Regions from separate parts of the Alkalicoccus luteus genome, predicted to be linked through region 2. Evidence: riboswitches for the same ligand, from Rfam matches in the RefSeq annotation. Region 2 holds a riboswitch; each other region holds the start of a gene.
What was found. A riboswitch is a leader RNA that binds a small molecule or an ion and turns the genes downstream of it on or off. The one in region 2 is predicted to bind thiamine pyrophosphate.
Positions count from the first base shown of each region.

Region 1 (4,209 bases), on a different contig from region 2:
CACCGTACAGCCGCGTGATCGGCGGATTCGGCCGATCAGCTCTACCAGCTCTTCTCCTGAAGCTGGATCAAGATTGGCCGCCGGTTCATCGACGATCAGCACCTCCGGATCAAGAAGCAGCACGGAAGCAAGCGCAATCTTCTGCTTCTGGCCGCCGGACAGCTCATGAATAGCCCGGTGGCGAAAGTCGGTCATGTCTGTTTCTCTCAGCACATGATCGATTCGTTCGTCCATTACGTCTCGTGGAGCGGCAATATTTTCGAGCACAAACGCCAGCTCGTCTTCCACACTGATCATACAGAACTGACTCTCCGGGTCCTGAAACAAGACGCCGATGTGCTGTGCTGCTTCCCCTTTCCTATAGCTGGAAAGCGGTCGTCCATGCAGCCGGACCTCGCCGCGCATCGTTCCTTCCACCGCTTCTGGATAGAGTCCGTTCATGATCAGAGCGAGCGTGCTTTTCCCGCTCCCGCTCGCGCCTCCGATCAGGCAGCATTCGCCTGCCTGAAATTGAAGACTGATATCGTGAAGAAGCGGAGCTTCTTCTTCATAGGCAAAGCTGACGCGCTTCAGCTCTATGACAGGAGGTTTAGGATGCTTTTCGAATCCGTCCATGCTGTTTCACCTTCCCTAATGCATAGCCTCTGAGCACCCCCGTCTTGGCGAGCTGATCGCTGATCCATTTTCCGAGTACGCCGGCGAGCAGCGCACCGCTTGCCAATCTGACGAGCAGCGTTGCAATAATCAAGCCTGCCGGAAGTGCAGCCAGGCCGGACTGGAACCAGCCCCAGGCGTAGCTGAACAGCGCAGCGGACATCCCCGCTGCAATAAGCACCCAGAGGGAATAATTTTTCCATTTTGTCGCTGCAAACGCAGCTTCGGCACCGAGCCCCTGAATCGCCGCAGAAATGATCAACTGTGGGCCTGCCGGGCTCCCGACCAGCACCTGTACCGTGCCTGCTATCAGCTCCGACCAGAACGCAGCGCCCTTTTTCCGGATGATGTAGGCCGCTACAATGGAAACGATAAACCAAATTCCAAAAATCAGCTCATAGCCGAACGGCGCGAGGCCGAACGGCATGAGTGCATTTCGCAGACCTTGACCGAAGAAGTAAAAGCCGAGATAAATAAAGGCAAATACGACGCCGAGAATGGACATCAGGACAATTTCTTTCAGCTTCCAGTCTCTAAGCAGCATCAGCCGTTCCTCTCATTGTCTTTTTTCGACGGGCTGTTCGCAGATACTGTGGCGGTCATCGTTACGTGTCCGTGCGAGCTCGACTGCGCTGTATCAACAAATATTTCTTCAAGTGTCCCGAACACCTCATTCGCTGATCCATCGAGCCGTGACGCATAATGAACGCCTTTCGTAAACGTACCGTGCTCTTTTGCCGTTTCAACCTGGTCGGCAATGACTTGCATATACTCCGGGTTGTTCATTGGATATAGGGCGAAATGGGTCGCTGCTTCTACGTTTGTGTCGGCCGATGCTTCTTTATTCAAGCGCACGCCGTCTTCTGACATATACGTGTCGCCCTCACTGTCTCCAGGACAGCCGATCGAAAACGTACCGTTAAACACCGTGTGCGTGCCGTTTTTTGCCGCTTGTACGAATACAGCTTCAGCGACATCAAAAACGTGCTCACTCCTGCCGCGGACACAGGTCGTAATATCATCTGTCTGCATCCATACTTTCGACGTATCAACCTCTTGCAAAGCGGATTTGATAATGTCCGCAAACTGATCGGACATCGGATATACCGCAAAGCGCACTCCTACAATTCTGCTTGTTCCACAACTGACCTGACTCATTGAAACATTCCTCCAGCCGGCGGCGAACGCCAGATTATTTTACGATTCGAACGAAAAAAAGACAGTCCCCCCGCGGGACTGTCTTACATGCTGAAAATTCATTTATTCTGACAGGCGGCACCGAAAAAAAAGAGCATCTTCATGATCAGTCTCAGAAGATGCAGGTAACCGGCAAAGAAAGCCGCCTGCACTTCCCCACGCTGGTATTATCCAGTTCGGGTTCAAAGGGTTAACGGGAAGACCCGTCTCTCAGCATTGCAGCACCCCCAGTGCGTTCCGTATCGAATTGTAGTTTCATTGTACCCTTTCAAGCGGTACTCTGTAAAGCCCGCTGCCGAAAAGCACCTCTTCCCTGCGAACAAACCCGGCCCTTGCAGCAAAGCGAGAGCCTGCTGCAGGCTCCTATTGTCTGATCGTTTAGGAAGCAGGTTCTTCCCCCGCCTCAGGCTGCGCAGGTGCTGCCACTCGCTCCAGTACAAGGAGCAGTTTGTCACGAAGCTTCGTCAGCCGCTCCAGATCAGCAGCGGACGGGACGGGACCCGCTGCAGCCGGCAGGTACAGGCGCCTGTTCAGCTCAAGCTGTATCCACGGAATATCTGTCCGCGGTCCGTGCAGCTGCGTAATGTACCCGCCTCTGAACGGGGCGTTTACAAGCACAAGCGGGATTCCTTCTACCATTTCATCTGCAAACTCCCGTTCCAGCTCCTGCTTAAACAGCTGCATGAATTCCGGCGGCGCCGTGATCGTCTCTGTCTCTCTGCCTCCGCCTGCACTGCCGCGGTTGCTGATGCACATTAACGGACGCTGTTCCCACGTATTGCCGTCCTTAGCCGGTCCAATGTCCAGCATCGTATGGCAATCCACTGCAAAACGCAGCCCTTCTTCACTAGATGCATGCATCAGCTTTTGATGATACGGAGCATGTACGGCTTCAATCAGACTATTCGTTTCCTCGTCGCTCAACGGTTCGCTCCACACCTGCTGGCCGTCGACAGTGAGCGTTTTGACAATTCCGTCCGGATTTGCTGGAGGACGGTCCGTCGGATCCCTGTTCAGGTCAATGACGACCCTGGCAGTATCAGCTGCCATAAACGTCTGCACGCTGCCGCGGAAATCAAACAGCTCCTGCGTCCACGTGTCGCCGTCACGAGCAACGTCCGCCTCGGACAGCAGCAGTCTTTCTTTTAAATGGTCCGGAATATGCGATCCCCCGTGAGGGACTGAAATCAAAATCGGAAGGAGAGCTTGCTTCATGTAGATTCCTCCTGCAGGTAAAGTGCTAACAGGACTGCCCGCTGTACAAGTTCACTTCGATGCATCGCCTCATCCGGCGTATACAGCCTTCTGCTTGCCGGTGAAAATCCGCAAATACACGGAATATTCTCCGGTACGACTCCGGACGCTGTCGCCAGCAAGCTTGATTCTGTTCCAAAAGGCAGCTGATAGGCCTTTGCCCAGTGCTCCAGCCGCTCCAACATCGGGTGACTCTTTTGCCGTCTCAGCGGCGGCCGGGCTGTGATTTGTTCAATGTACGTTTTCATTCCCGTACGACCTGGTCTGAACAGCTTTTTCATTTGTTCTTCTGCTTCTTCTGCCAGCTTATCGTCCAAATAAGTAACGGCAATCGTTGCTGTGACGCGATGCGGCATGAGGACGCTGTACCGTTCGGATTGAATATCCTGGACGGAGACAGCGATCTTTTTTCGGCGGCTGCTTAACTCACGCAGACTCGCTGTCTGATCCAGAAACCACGTAAGCACGTCAAGCGGCTGGCTTTTTCTGCCGATGCGCTCCGGGTCTCCCTCCGCAATGATGTGATAGTCACGTGAACCGCGGCGCTGATCGACGACTTTTCCTTCCACAAAGCCCGGCTGCAGCACGATAACATCCTCAGCCTCTGCCGCTGCTTTTTCGAGCATCGCAGAGGAATAGCGCATCCCGCGTCCTTCATCAGCATAAAAGAAAATACCCGTTTTCGTGCCCGCAAGCTTTTTCTCATCCTTCAGTGCCTTCAAGGCTGCAAGAGCTGTTGTAATTCCCGCGCGGCTGGAGGCGACCCCTTCGCCATAAATCCATTCCTGCTCCTTTCGAAACGAGAGCGGATAACCGGTTCGCTTCCCCGGCACATCGATCGGAACCACGAGAAGCGTTCCTCCTTTAAGACCTGCCTTCGTTTCCCACGTCCATGCCGACCTGCCGTTAGTCAGTTCGGGAACTTCCTTCAGCGACAGCTTTGCAAGCCGTTCCTCAAGCCGTTTCCGTACGCTGCTTAAGCCGACTGCATCCTCTGTTCTCGAGGAAAGATTCGTCCAGCTTTTCAGCTCTTCTTCCAGCCTGCCGCGCGTAGTGGTAAGCCGCTTAAACAATTTATCCGCAGTCGTCTTCATTTCATGTGAT
Region 1 covers NZ_JBPZEY010000009.1:1,901-6,109, forward strand. The annotation lists gene ACSZLD_RS12460 (ABC transporter ATP-binding protein) at 1-615, opposite strand, end outside; gene ACSZLD_RS12465 (ECF transporter S component) at 590-1,195, opposite strand; gene ACSZLD_RS12470 (YkoF family thiamine/hydroxymethylpyrimidine-binding protein) at 1,198-1,812, opposite strand; TPP riboswitch at 1,988-2,090, opposite strand; gene ACSZLD_RS12475 (N-formylglutamate amidohydrolase) at 2,230-3,066, opposite strand; gene ACSZLD_RS12480 (M20/M25/M40 family metallo-hydrolase) at 3,063-4,209, opposite strand, start outside.
Region 1: linked by a shared signal. The riboswitch ahead of ACSZLD_RS12470 (YkoF family thiamine/hydroxymethylpyrimidine-binding protein) and the one ahead of thiT (energy-coupled thiamine transporter ThiT) in region 2 are both predicted to bind thiamine pyrophosphate.

Region 2 (4,209 bases):
CAGCTCGAGACAATCATCTTGGCCGGCGCTTTCTCTTCCTGCTGCTGCTGCATCTTTCGCAACAGTTAAAATCGTACCTTCAACCGGCTTCATGACAGCTTTGTAGGCCGTTTCCACGCCCTTATCAAATGCGTCAGCAAGATCCTTAGGAGCCAGTGTTTCTTTCTTTTCGACCGCTTTTGAAAAGCCTCTGAAAAGCTGGGACAGAATAACGCCCGAGTTCCCTCTCGCCCCCATAAGGAGGCCTTTTGCAAAGCTGGCTGCGACGCTTCCCGCATGGTTCTGATCGTTGTTCTTCACTTCCTGAATTCCGGATGTGATGGTTAGATTCATATTCGTCCCTGTATCGCCGTCCGGAACAGGGAATACGTTTAGTGCGTCAATCCGCTGCGAATTGGCAGACAGATTGGCGGCACCCTCCTGCATCATGGCAGCAAGTTTTTTTCCGTTAATTGTATTCATTGCCACGTATGTTCCTCCTGACATAAAACTAATTCGTAACTCTGACTCCGGAAACAAAAATATTGACCGAACTAACTTTCAACCCGAGCATCTGGCTCAGCTGGTATTTTACTTTTTGCTGAACATTATGCGCTACTTCGGAAATTTTCGTTCCATAGCTGACGATAATATACATATCAATGTGGATCTGTTCGCCTTCTTCCCGGATGACAACACCTCTCGCCAGATTTTCTTTACCAAGAAGATCCGTAATGCCATCTTTCAGCTGCTTCTGGGAAGCCATTCCGACAATGCCGTAGCAGTCCACTGCCGCACCGCCTGCGATAACAGCGACAACTTCTCTTGAAACATCAATATTTCCGTATTTCGTATTCATTTCAATCGTCATAGAAGGTAGTCCTCCTCAATGGGGGTATTTGGCTTTTCAGCTATCGTCATTTTACTATACGCATGACAGCTTGCATAGTTCGTGCACCCGTCTAAGAGAATAGCACAAAAGCTCCAAAAATGCGATATCATCTGTCAAGGTTCATTACTTGAAATTACTGCTTGAATTAAAAAATGTACAATGCTACAATATTCAGGTATGATCGATGCTAGTGAAATGAAGGAGGGAATGCATATGTCACGCAGATGTGTTATTACCGGCCGAGGGCCGTCTACAGGCAATAAACGATCCCACGCATTGAACGCTACAAAGCGTCGCTGGGGTGCTAACGTGCAAAAAGTCCGCATCATGGTGGACGGCAAGCCAAAGCGCGTTTACGTATCCGCCCGCGCTCTAAAATCAGGCAAAGTACAGCGCGTATAATCGCTAAAAAAAGCTTCCGCCCCGAAATGGGACGGAAGCTTTTTTCATTTGTCCAGCTCATGCTTGAACGGAAAAATTGACTGCCGGCTTCATGCATCGCCTGATTCGATGAAGTAAAGAAGCCCGTCGTTAAACGACACCTTCGCTTCACGGTGCGTCCATTCATTGCTGACGCTGAGCGATCGATGCCGATAAAGCGTAGCCTGTTGGAGCGGATACAGCAGCCCTGACGTCGTTACACCCGTTACGTTTTGCCCAAGCGGGATCAGCGATACATACTTATGGCCGCGTGTTCGAAGCTGATGCGTGCCCGGACGAAGGAGCTGCACCGAGTAGTGCTCTTCCTCGATTACGGTTTGCTCTGGCGAGGCTTCCAGCAAAAACAAGGCAGACAGTGTATGATCCAATCTTCCTCCGCCCGCTCCGGTTATAATCAGCGGCATTCCCTCTGCTCGCTGCAGCGCAAGCTCCAGATCTGTCCAGTTTTTCGCTGGAGGATGACCCTCGATCTGTTCAGCCAGTTCTGCAATCTGCATCTTTTGTTCGGGCGTCACACTGTCAAAGTCTCCAACAGCTCGTACCATGCGGATGCCGCAGGCAGCTGCACACGCTGCCCCTCGGTCAACTCCAATAACATCAGCTTCCGGATAAAAACGAACCAGCCGGGACAGATGCCTTTCGGTCAGCTCAGGGCTGCCCCCGGCAATGATAACAGGATTCATACTGATCTTCCCTCAGGCTGCAAAATTCTGCCGCCTTTTTTTAATAAAAAGATGGTCACGATCAAAATTAAAAGAAGAGATGGCCCTAAATACCCTAAATTATAGAGAAACGAATACAAGGCGACCGGGGTACCTTCAGGAGCAAACTCTCCAAACCAGATAACACCTGCACTAAAATGAGCAGCAAATCGGAGAGCCACTGCAAGAGCAATTCCAGCAATCACTGCCCCAATCACTCTCCTCCCTCCAAACCAGGCACTGAAAAAGGCAGCCGTACCAACAAGTCCAAAAGCTACAGGATACTCCAGGATCGCCTGAGACCAATGGACGACATAAGGTCCAGTCATTAAGTTCAGCAGTCCGAACACAATGCCACACGCGATTCCTGCAGCCGGACCTCTTCGGAACGACAACAGAATTATTGGCAGCATAGCTAGGTTCACAGATCCTCCAAACGGCATCGTAAATAGTGTAATAAAGCTTAAAATCAGCGCTAGCGCAGCCATAAAAGCTGTTTCAATCATTATAACTATTTTAGTTGAACGCACGTGCGTCACCCTTTCTTTTTTGCAGCGCAGAAAGGCCGCATCCTCAGGATACGGCCAACTCAGAAGCATCTGGCTTCTGATCGATCCCACATCCCTGCGCAAGCATTAACTTACAGGTTCACTGGGTCGGTGCTGCTCTGCACCCTCTCAGCCGTTACAAGGCTCCCCATGCGTTTTTATCATTCAGTTAAACTAATCCGTTCAGGAACGAAGGGATTTCATCGCTTGTTTTCTGTCCGACGCTTGAAAAAATGCAGACCCTGCTACTAATACATCTGCACCTGCTTCCCGGCAAAGCTTTGCAGTATCTGCGTTGACCCCTCCGTCTACCTCTATTTCCATAGCCGCTGGTTTTATCTCACTTGCTCGCTTCATTTTATCCAGCACAGATGGTATGAAAGTCTGACCTCCAAAGCCTGGATTCACGGTCATCAACAGCAGAAGATCGAGCTCGTCCATGACTTCCTCTACCATACTCAACGGACTGCCTGGATTTAAAACAGCGCCCGCTTTTACCCCTCGTCCCTTAATTTGCTGAATCGTCCGGTGTAAATGTGGACATGCTTCAGCATGCACGCTGATAATATCCGCCCCCGCGTCAGCAAAAGCATCAACGTACCTTTCCGGGTTTTCAATCATCAAATGCACATCAAGCGGCAGACTCGTATGCGGACGAACCGCTTCAACGATCAGCGGTCCAATCGTAATATTCGGAACGAAACGGCCGTCCATTACATCAATATGAATGTAGTCGGCTCCTGCTGCTTCGGCTTCCTTTATTTCGGACCCAAGCGCAGCAAAGTCTGCAGCCAGAATCGATGGCGCAATCTTCTCAGTCATTGTCAGTACCTCCGTTTTCTATTGGCTATTTCTTCATAAAACTGCTGATAACTATGATAGCGGAAAGCTGCAATGTCTCCCGTATCAACAGCCTGCTTTACCGCACACCCGGGTTCATTTAAATGGGTGCATCCTCTGAACTTGCAGTCATTGATCCGTGCTGCCATTTCTGGATACATGGCACTTAGCGTCTCCGTTTCGACATGGCGGAAATCAAGTGAACTGAACCCGGGTGTATCGGCAACAAATCCCTGATTGGGCATATGAATCAGTTCAACATGACGAGTCGTATGCTTGCCGCGGTTCAGACTCTTTGAAATAGCTGCAGTTTCCAGATTCAATTCTGGTTTAAGCGCGTTAAGAATGGATGATTTTCCAACCCCTGACTGCCCGGCAAAAACGGAAAGCCGTCCTGACAGAACTGGCAGCAGCTCCTCTACCTGGCCGGAAAGTTCAGAGGACGTGATAATAACACGGTAGCCGGCCTGCTCGTATGCAGGCAGATAAGGCTCTGCTTTATCCAACCCAAGATCTGCTTTTGAGACGCAGATAACTGACTCCAGCTCTGCTGCTTCGGTATGGACCAGAAACTTATCAAGCAGCAGCGGGCTAAAATCAGGCTCTTTAGCTGAAAAAACGAGAATAGCCTGATCAATATTTGCGATTGGAGGCCTGAACAGTTCACTCGTTCGTGCCTCGACCGCTAGAATATATCCATCAGTCGGGTTTTCTGCTTCAAATTCAACCATATCTCCTACGAGCGGCGTAATGTTTTTCTTGCGAAAGTTTCCTCGTGCGCGGCATTGTATCGTTTGTCCCTCCGACT
Region 2 covers NZ_JBPZEY010000002.1:96,331-100,539, reverse strand. The annotation lists gene ACSZLD_RS02720 (DAK2 domain-containing protein) at 1-468, opposite strand, end outside; gene ACSZLD_RS02715 (Asp23/Gls24 family envelope stress response protein) at 491-850, opposite strand; gene rpmB (50S ribosomal protein L28) at 1,085-1,273, shown strand; gene ACSZLD_RS02705 (thiamine diphosphokinase) at 1,363-1,995, opposite strand; gene thiT (energy-coupled thiamine transporter ThiT) at 1,992-2,543, opposite strand; TPP riboswitch at 2,618-2,722, opposite strand; gene rpe (ribulose-phosphate 3-epimerase) at 2,745-3,383, opposite strand; gene rsgA (ribosome small subunit-dependent GTPase A) at 3,386-4,209, opposite strand, start outside.

Region 3 (4,209 bases), on a different contig from region 2:
CTACGGAGAAAGGCTGTATTCACACCGGGCGACGTTTACCATGCTGAGCAGCGTTAGAACGCATTTCTTTCGGCAGATTGCACCGCTTGCTCCGCGGATTACGCACCGGTTTCAAAGCGGAGATCTCTTATCCCGGATCGTCGGGGATGTTGAAAGCTTGCAGAACTATTTTCTGCGTGTCTTTTATCCGCCGGTCGTGATGGGTGCTGTGTTTACAGCAACGGTCGCCTTTACGGTGTTTTTTTCACCGGCAGCCGCTGCACTGCTCGTCGGCGGAGTGCTACTGGCAGGATGGATCCTTCCGACTGTTTACCGGAAACGGCAGCAGCGCGCGTCGGCCGGTATTCGTTCTGCTAGAGGCAAGCTGTCAACCGATGCTGCAGAGTTTTTCTACGGCTACCAGGACTTGAAGCTGTTTCAAAAGCTGGACGCGAAAGAGGCCGAGCTGCTTGAAGCGGCGGACAGCTACGTTGGCAAGCAGCGTCAGGCTGCGGGGAGCAGACTGGCGGGGCTTACGTGGAATCAAAGCACGGCGTTTCTTATCTCCTGGCTGATTCTTGTAACCGGTGTTGTCATGACAGCGAATGGAACACTTGATGGGGTCTACTTGGCAATGCTGATGATGATCAGTTTGACCGTATTTGAAAACGCGGTGCCGATGGCCCAGTATCCTTCTTATGCCGAGGAGAGCCGGCAGGCAGCCGGACGTCTGAACGAAGCGATTGAGGAAGAACTGCAGGATCAGCCTGAGCGAAGCGCAGCTGTGCTGCAGCAGGCAGACGTTCCAATCGTGTTTGACTCTGTCAGCTTTACGTATCCGAATGAAGCACGTCCAGTGCTGAAAGACGTTTCCTTTGAGCTTCCGAGTGGTTCACGAACGGCAGTAGTAGGCGCGAGCGGATCAGGAAAATCAACATTAGCACAGCTGATGCTCGGCATTTACCTGCCGGATAAAGGCACTATCCGCTATGGTGAGGCATCCACCTCCAGCTTGGATGAAACGACCATTTGGCCGCATGTCAATGCACAGCTGCAAGAGCAGCATTTCTTTGCCGGAACTGTTCGGGACAATCTATTCAGCAACGGGGCAGATGAAACGGAGTTGCAGCAAGTACTGGAGCGCGTCCGTCTCGGATATTTAAGCTTGGATACCGTGCTGCAGGAACGTGCTGCGAACCTGTCGGGCGGCGAGCGCCGAAGACTCGGTACAGCGAGACTGTTGCTGCGGGAGAAGCCGGTTTGGATTTTGGATGAACCTGCAGCTTCGGTGGATGCAGCTACGGCAGCAGAAGTAGGCATGGAAGTGGAACGGGCCTCAGCCGGCAGTACGCTTTTTGTCATTTCCCATGACTTAAATGGACTGGAAGCGATGGATCAGATTCTTGTCATGGAAGAAGGCAGGCTGGTTGAATCGGGCTCCTATCAGGAGCTCATGCATCAGCGCGGCGTCTTCTACCAAATGAAGCAGGTAGAAGCAGACGTTGTAGCCTGAACGTTCGGATTGACAAAAGGCTCGGGTGCAACTAGACTGGAAATTAAATAGAAGCTCACTGGAGGTGCCCCATATGCAGGGGCTGAGATCGAAGCGGCGCTTTGGGACTCCCGGAACCTGATCCAGTTGATACTGGCGTAGGGAAGTGACGACAAGGGCACGTAATGTGACTGTTGAAGCGCTTTCCTGCATCCAGGGGAGCGCTTTTTGCATGTTGATAAAAGGGGGAAATGGCTTGGACCTTCACGCGGTGAGTACGGGCTTGATGCAGCCTGATCAGTTTTCAGAAGTGATTACACAGCTGAATGGACGTTTTGACGCCGTGCATCTGAGAGAACCATCGTGGACAGCGGAACAAAGCAGCGCCTTTTTTCAATGGTTTTTACAAGAGGCTTTTACGATAAAGCTGATTGTGAATAAGAAGACAACGGGCTGGGAACTGTGGAAAGGAACCATTCACTCCCCGTCTGACAGCACCGTCGAACGCGGTGGAGGGATGTCGATCCACAGCTTGGGAGAGCTTTCGAAGGCAGAGAACGAGCAAGCAGTTTATACGGTCAGCGGACCGGTTCTGCCTCCATTCAGCGCGCCCAAACAGGTGTTGCCGCTTCATGTCCAGCAGCACATTTTAAGCCGTGCGTCGATCCCTGTGATCGGAATCGGAGGTGCTGAACGCTCGACGCTGAAGCAGTTTCACGAGCGAGGGTACGCCGGTGCCTGTTTTTTGTCAGCGGTGATGCTGGCACCGCATCCCGGTGAGGCTGCAGCAGAAATTCGAAAGGAGCGTGATCGTCTATGTATGATCTGATCGTAATTGGTGGAGGAGTCAACGGTATGGCGCCTGCCGTGCACGCCGCGCGAAAAGGGATGAAGACAGTCGTTTTGGAACGGGATAAACCGGGGGCAGGGGCCTCTTCAGCTGCTGCTGGTATGCTTGGTGCTTCGACCGAATGGCTTCCGGATGAGTCCGTCAGATCCTATGCTGAATCGGCACGTGATTATTTGAAGAGCTGGGTCCCGGATTTAGAGAAGCAGACAGGCGTGAAGGCGGGATTATTGAACACAGGAGCATGGAGACTTGCGTATACGGATCAGGGGCAGGAAGAGTTGAGGGCTCATGCGGATAAGGCCGGCCTCACTTGTGTAGATGCTCCGGAATTAGCGGGTGTTCACCAAGCGCTTTCTGGTATTTCATTTCCAAGTGAAGCGCAGGTGGAAGCAACTGCTTACTTGAACACCTTACGTGCAGCGGCGGACGCAGAAGGGGTGAAGGTGATCTATCCTGCTCAGGCAACAAGCATCACGGCGGAAAATACGCTCTGGAGCGTAACGGCTGCCGGAGAAACATACGTCGGACGACACGTACTCTATGCTGGCGGAATAGGCCCCGCACCTTGTCCGGGAATGCCGGAAATGGTTCCGGTAAAAGGAGAATGCCTCCGCTTTAAGCCGGAAGCTCCCATACTGGATACGGTGATTGTTACAGAAACGGTTTATCTCGTGCCGAAAGCCGATGGATCAGTTATTTGCGGTGCGACAGAAACGCCCTATGACACGACACTGCACGTTCACGCTGCGTCCGAAGAATGGCTCCTCAAAGAAGCTGAAAGAATTTGTCCGGAGCTTTCAGGTGGAGCAGTTAAACAAAGGTGGGCTGGCGTGAGGCCGAAAAGTGTTCGCGGAAGACCCGCCATTGGTCGATTAGCTGCCGGTCTTTATGTGAACACCGGCCATTACCGCAATGGAATTTTGTTTTCAGGCTACACGGGAAAGCTGCTGGCAGAAGCGTGCAGCTCTGGACGGGTGCCCGAAGCACTGCAGCCATTCAATCCGGAAGGAGACTAACAGATGAACGTGATCGTAAACGGGAAAACGAAAGAGCTGACAAAAGAGACGGAAACGATAGCTGATGTGCTCGCGTCACTTGAAGTAAACGGAAAGCGCACGGCGGTTGAACAAAACGGAACTATTTTGCGGAGAGACGAGTGGGAAAGCCAGCCGGTTAGAGATGGAGATCAGCTGGAAATCGTACATTTTGTAGGAGGAGGATGACGCATGCTTCAAGTAGGAAACTATCAGCTTCAGTCACGGCTGATGCTCGGAACAGGTAAATACCGCAATACAGAAGAACAGCAAGCGGCAGTAACCGCTTCCGGAACCGAAGTGCTTACGTTCGCAGTGAGGCGCATTGATTTGGAGACGGCAGATCAGGACGTATTTGCCGGCTTGGACCTTGACAAGTATCATATGCTTCCCAATACAGCTGGAGCCTCTACAGCAGAAGAAGCGGTCCGGACAGCAGAACTCGCTCGTGCAGCAGGACTTTGTGACATGGTAAAGGTAGAGGTGATCGGCTGCAGCCGGACGCTGATGCCGGATCCGATTGAAACAATGAAGGCGTCTGAAGCGCTTCTGCAAAAGGGCTTTACCGTGCTCGCCTACACGTCAGATGATATCGTGCTTGCAAAACGTCTGGAAGCCCTTGGGTGCCATGCTGTGATGCCGGCAGCCTCCCCGATCGGCTCCGGACTTGGTATTTTAAATCCGTATAACTTAAAAATAATTACAGAAGAGCTCGACTGTCCTGTTATTGTGGACGCAGGACTGGGCGGGGCAGCTGATGTCTGTTTAGCAATGGAGCTCGGCGCAGACGGAGTGCTGCTCAATTCAGCGGTAGCCGGGGCAGAAGATCCTGCGAAAATGGCAGAAGCTGTCCG
Region 3 covers NZ_JBPZEY010000009.1:40,748-44,956, reverse strand. The annotation lists gene cydC (thiol reductant ABC exporter subunit CydC) at 1-1,492, shown strand, start outside; TPP riboswitch at 1,543-1,653, shown strand; gene ACSZLD_RS12645 (thiamine phosphate synthase) at 1,728-2,300, shown strand; gene ACSZLD_RS12640 (NAD(P)/FAD-dependent oxidoreductase) at 2,288-3,337, shown strand; gene thiS (sulfur carrier protein ThiS) at 3,341-3,544, shown strand; gene ACSZLD_RS12630 (thiazole synthase) at 3,548-4,209, shown strand, end outside.
Region 3: linked by a shared signal. The riboswitch ahead of ACSZLD_RS12645 (thiamine phosphate synthase) and the one ahead of thiT (energy-coupled thiamine transporter ThiT) in region 2 are both predicted to bind thiamine pyrophosphate.

Region 4 (4,209 bases), on a different contig from region 2:
CATTTTCCCTTCGTGTCCGGCGGGGACGTGGAAGCCGCGCAGCCTGAAGATTCCGTGCCGCTCAGATCTGCGAGCGGCATCCACGCAAGAGCGGAGCCGGACTGGGCCTTGAAGGCTTCTTGTAAGAAGCCTGTGTCCGAGTGAAGCCGTGCCTTTCTTCCCTTCATACGGGATCACCCTGAGAAATAGCTGAAGGCCAGCCCACGGCAGGCTCGGTTAACAGAGGGGAAAGTCAACCAAACGAATAAATAATTAAGTTGAGACTTTTTCAACAGCCTGAAAACAAGGAAGGACATTATTCATATGTCACTTTTGCCTATCGGTCCTGCTGTTAGCTTTTCATTTTCAAGCCGCCCGCTGTTTTGCATGGTCAACACCGAAAAGCTATGACACGCGAGATTGTTGATTCAATGACTTCGGGTCCGGCTGCTTTCCACGGCTCCAATACGATACGAGTGCCGGGCCGGAGATGTTATGCCATACGGAAAAGATTGCACTAGGAAGTGCTGCAAGCGGACTGAAATGAGCCGTTGCGAGCGCTGCGCCTAAGCCGGAGTTTTGCATGCCTGTTTCAATGGAAACCGCCCTGCGCTTGGTTTCGTCAAGTCCGGCCCATTTAGCAGCCAGGTAGCCGAGGGCCAGTCCAGCCCCGTTATGCAAAATCACGGCTGCAAAAACGGCCGCTCCGGAAGTCACGATGTTTTCAGCATTAGCTGCGACAACACCTGAAACGATCAACATAATGGCGCCGACCGAAACCAACGGCAGTGCCGCCTGGCCTCTCTCGACAGCAGCCGGAAGAAATCTTGCTGCTAAAATCCCGAGTGCTATCGGAATCAAAATGACCTCCACAATCGACATGAACATATCACCTGCTCCGACCGGAAGCCATTGATTCGCAAGGAGAAAGACGATCAGCGGAGTAAACAGCGGTGCCAGCATCGTCGACACACTGGTCATCGCGACTGATACCGGTACATCTCCTTTTGAAAGATAAACCATCACGTTCGACGCTGTCCCGCCTGGACATGCTCCGACCAGCACCAGTCCTGCCGCAAGTTCAGGCGGCAAATTGAGCAGATAGGCAATGCCAAAGGCTGTCAGCGGCATGATCAGAAACTGTGCCAGCAGACCGATCGCAACCGGCATTGGCTGCTTGGCTACTACTTTAAAATCGGCAAGCTTCATCGTCGTTCCCATACCGAACATGACGATCCCCAGCAGAATAGTAATGTACGCACCGACCCAGGTAAACGTTGCCGGTGACAAATACGCAATAAATGCTACGACAAGAACGATCAGAGCAAAGTAGCGGCTGACTAATGCTCCGATTTGCTGAACAGCTTTCATGGATAAAAACTCCTTCTAACAATAAAATGTACCACGAAAAAAGAAAACAGCAGCCGCTTGGGCGCTGTTTTCAAACTCGCGTAAGTATTCTCACAGTGTAAATAATTCTGACAATATCCGCAATACCTTTTTCCATATTTCTGCTGTGATATGCTGGAGTGAGAAAGGGAGGCTTATCATGAACCTTGTGAAACCGCTGCTCTGGATCAATTTAATTGGCAGTCTCGCTGCTCTGATCGTTTACGCCGTGACAGCTGACCGCTTCAACTACCGAGATGATTTTCTTATTCTCGTCGGTCTTTTTGCCGGCGTAAGCGCTCTTGGTCTGCTGCTGAGCCGAAACCTGCCAAATGAAAAGCAATAATGAGCAAGGCACTGAATAAGAATCGTTTTTTCAGTGCCCTGTTCTGTCGTTTACAATGACGAGATGCTGCTTTGCAGTCGGACCGGCCATTCTTCCTGCTCATACGCCATCGTCCAGAATTGATGCTCAAGCTGGCTGCTTTTTAAAAAATGGGAGAGCATCAGCTCTTTTTCACGTTCTCCTGCCTGCTCCGCGCAGGCATCGATCTTCGCCATGAACGTTTCTGTGATCGTGCCGACTTCATCGTTTCCGTAAAAGCTGATCCAGTCGTAGAATGGGTGCTGCTTATCCGGATTAACCTCTGACTTCAGCTTGCGGCCGATTTCCCAGTATGTCCATGGACATGGAGCGAGCGCAGCAAGTGTTTCCCCAAGGCTGCCGTTAATGGACGCTTCCATCATATGGCGCGTATAGTGATGAGCCGTCGGTGCAAGCGGCGCTTTCTGTAAATCTTCATAGCGGACGCCTGCGACTTCACAGAAGTTATTGTGCGGATGAATTTCCTCATTCAGAACGAAGCCGATCTGCTCCTGAAAAAACGTCATATCCTCTCTGGTTGTGCATTTGGAAACGGCGAGACCATAGATCCGGCAGAAGGTGGTCAAGTATTCATAATCCTGCATGACGTAGTGGATCAGTGCCTGCTTTGGCACATTCCCCTCCCCGATTCCTTTTACAAACGGGTGCTCAAAAATCGCATTGAAAATAGGGTCTGCTTCCTGTCTCAGCTTTTCTGAAAATCGCATTGTGTAGGCCCTCCTGATTATTCCGGCGTACCGGATGATTTGGACGAACACCCACTCTCCGGACACGAAAAAAGTGCTTCTCAGTCCGGAGAAAGAGAAGCACCTGAAAGCGTAAACGGTCTTCACGCGACCATTTCAGACACATTCCCACTTTCCTCCGCTGGTATCAACCAGATCAGGTTCAAAGGGTCCGGCGTAAGCCGTCTCAGCCTTTTGGGCTCCCCTAGTGGATATTCTGTTTTCACTGTATCAAAATTCCCAGCTGTTTACAACTGTTTCCTGGTTAGGCCTGAACAAAGCGGTCCATCAGCCACGAAAACAGGGCAATAACGGCAGTAATCGCAAGCAGTTCGAACGCAATTTCTCCAGCGAATAAATAAATGCCTTCTTCTACTTCCAGCTGAAAAGTCGCACTTCCCACAACAGCCTCTTGAAGCTGCGCCTCCGCATCAAACAGCTGTCCGTGCCGAAACATCGCTTCATAGACCGGCATCTGCGTAAATCGCATAATTGCATACACAAACACACCCCAGACGGCGATACCGACTGCCCAGCCAAACGGCTTGATGATTCGCATCATCAAAATGGTAAACACCGCTCCTAATCCAAGCGTAATCCCAACTGACATCAGCAGGCCGAGGAGCAGCGGATACAGTGCCCGCAACGCATCAGAGATTACGGCAATCCCGTTCTCTTCCACTTGCTGCGCATGTTCGCCAAAGAGACTGAGTGTCCAAAAACCGACGGCCGTCAGCAGCACTACCGAGATCAGAAACTGTGTGAATCCTACCGCGAGCTTCGAGGTGACGAGCTTCCAGCCGGATGCCGGGATATTCAGCCACGTCCACTGCGTTTTTCCTTTCCATTCTCCATGGAATGAGAGTGCCCAGACGAGAAACAGGAACACCGTATGAATTCCAACGCTTAAAAATCCAAGTAAAATACTGTAGCCGGATCCGGTAAAGGCAAAGTAAATCATCGCGGCATATGCGAGCAGAAGAATGCCCATGATGACGGCGAATCGCGGGATACTTTCCTGCCATTCCTTTTTCCATAGCGATAACCACATTAGACCGTCACCTCCCGCAGAACGTCTATCAGTGATTTCCGTTTCTCTTCTTTCAGGTCCTCGACGTTCCGGTCGACAACGATTCGGCCTTCGTGCACGATCAGTACATGATCGAGAAACGGTTCAAGCTCTTTTACTTCGTGGCTTGTGATCAGGCAGAGCTGGCGGTCGACGTCCAGATGCGTCACGATCAGCTTGAGAATGTCTTCCCGCACTAGCGGGTCCATCCCGGAGAGTGGTTCATCCAGACAGAGCACAGGTGTTTTCCTTGCCATCGTTACCGCGAGCTTTACCCGCGCTTTGTTTCCGCGCGAAAGCTCTTTGACTTTATCAGACTCATGCAGCTTCATTTCCTTCAGCAGCGTCATGGCAAGCTCTTGGTCAAAGTCGGGATACACTCCTGCTGCAAATGAGACGGTGCCTTTAATCGTCATGTAATCGTAAAGCGAATCCTCCTCCGAGAGGTAAGCGGCAACCGCGCCGCTTTTTCGACCTGCTTGTTCACCATTCAGCTCGACTGATCCGCTGCTGGGACGGATCAATCCGCAAATCAGCTTTAAAAGCGTTGATTTGCCGCTCCCGTTCGGTCCGATGATACCGGTGATGCCGGCTTTCGGCAACTGAATTTCCAATTGGCTGAGCGCTTCTTTTCTTCCGTATTTTTTCGTCAGCTTGTGCAG
Region 4 covers NZ_JBPZEY010000009.1:108,222-112,430, forward strand. The annotation lists gene ACSZLD_RS12965 (bile acid:sodium symporter family protein) at 385-1,350, opposite strand; gene ACSZLD_RS12970 (hypothetical protein) at 1,529-1,714, shown strand; gene tenA (thiaminase II) at 1,765-2,460, opposite strand; TPP riboswitch at 2,596-2,695, opposite strand; gene ACSZLD_RS12980 (hypothetical protein) at 2,744-3,529, opposite strand; gene ACSZLD_RS12985 (ABC transporter ATP-binding protein) at 3,529-4,209, opposite strand, start outside.
Region 4: linked by a shared signal. The riboswitch ahead of tenA (thiaminase II) and the one ahead of thiT (energy-coupled thiamine transporter ThiT) in region 2 are both predicted to bind thiamine pyrophosphate.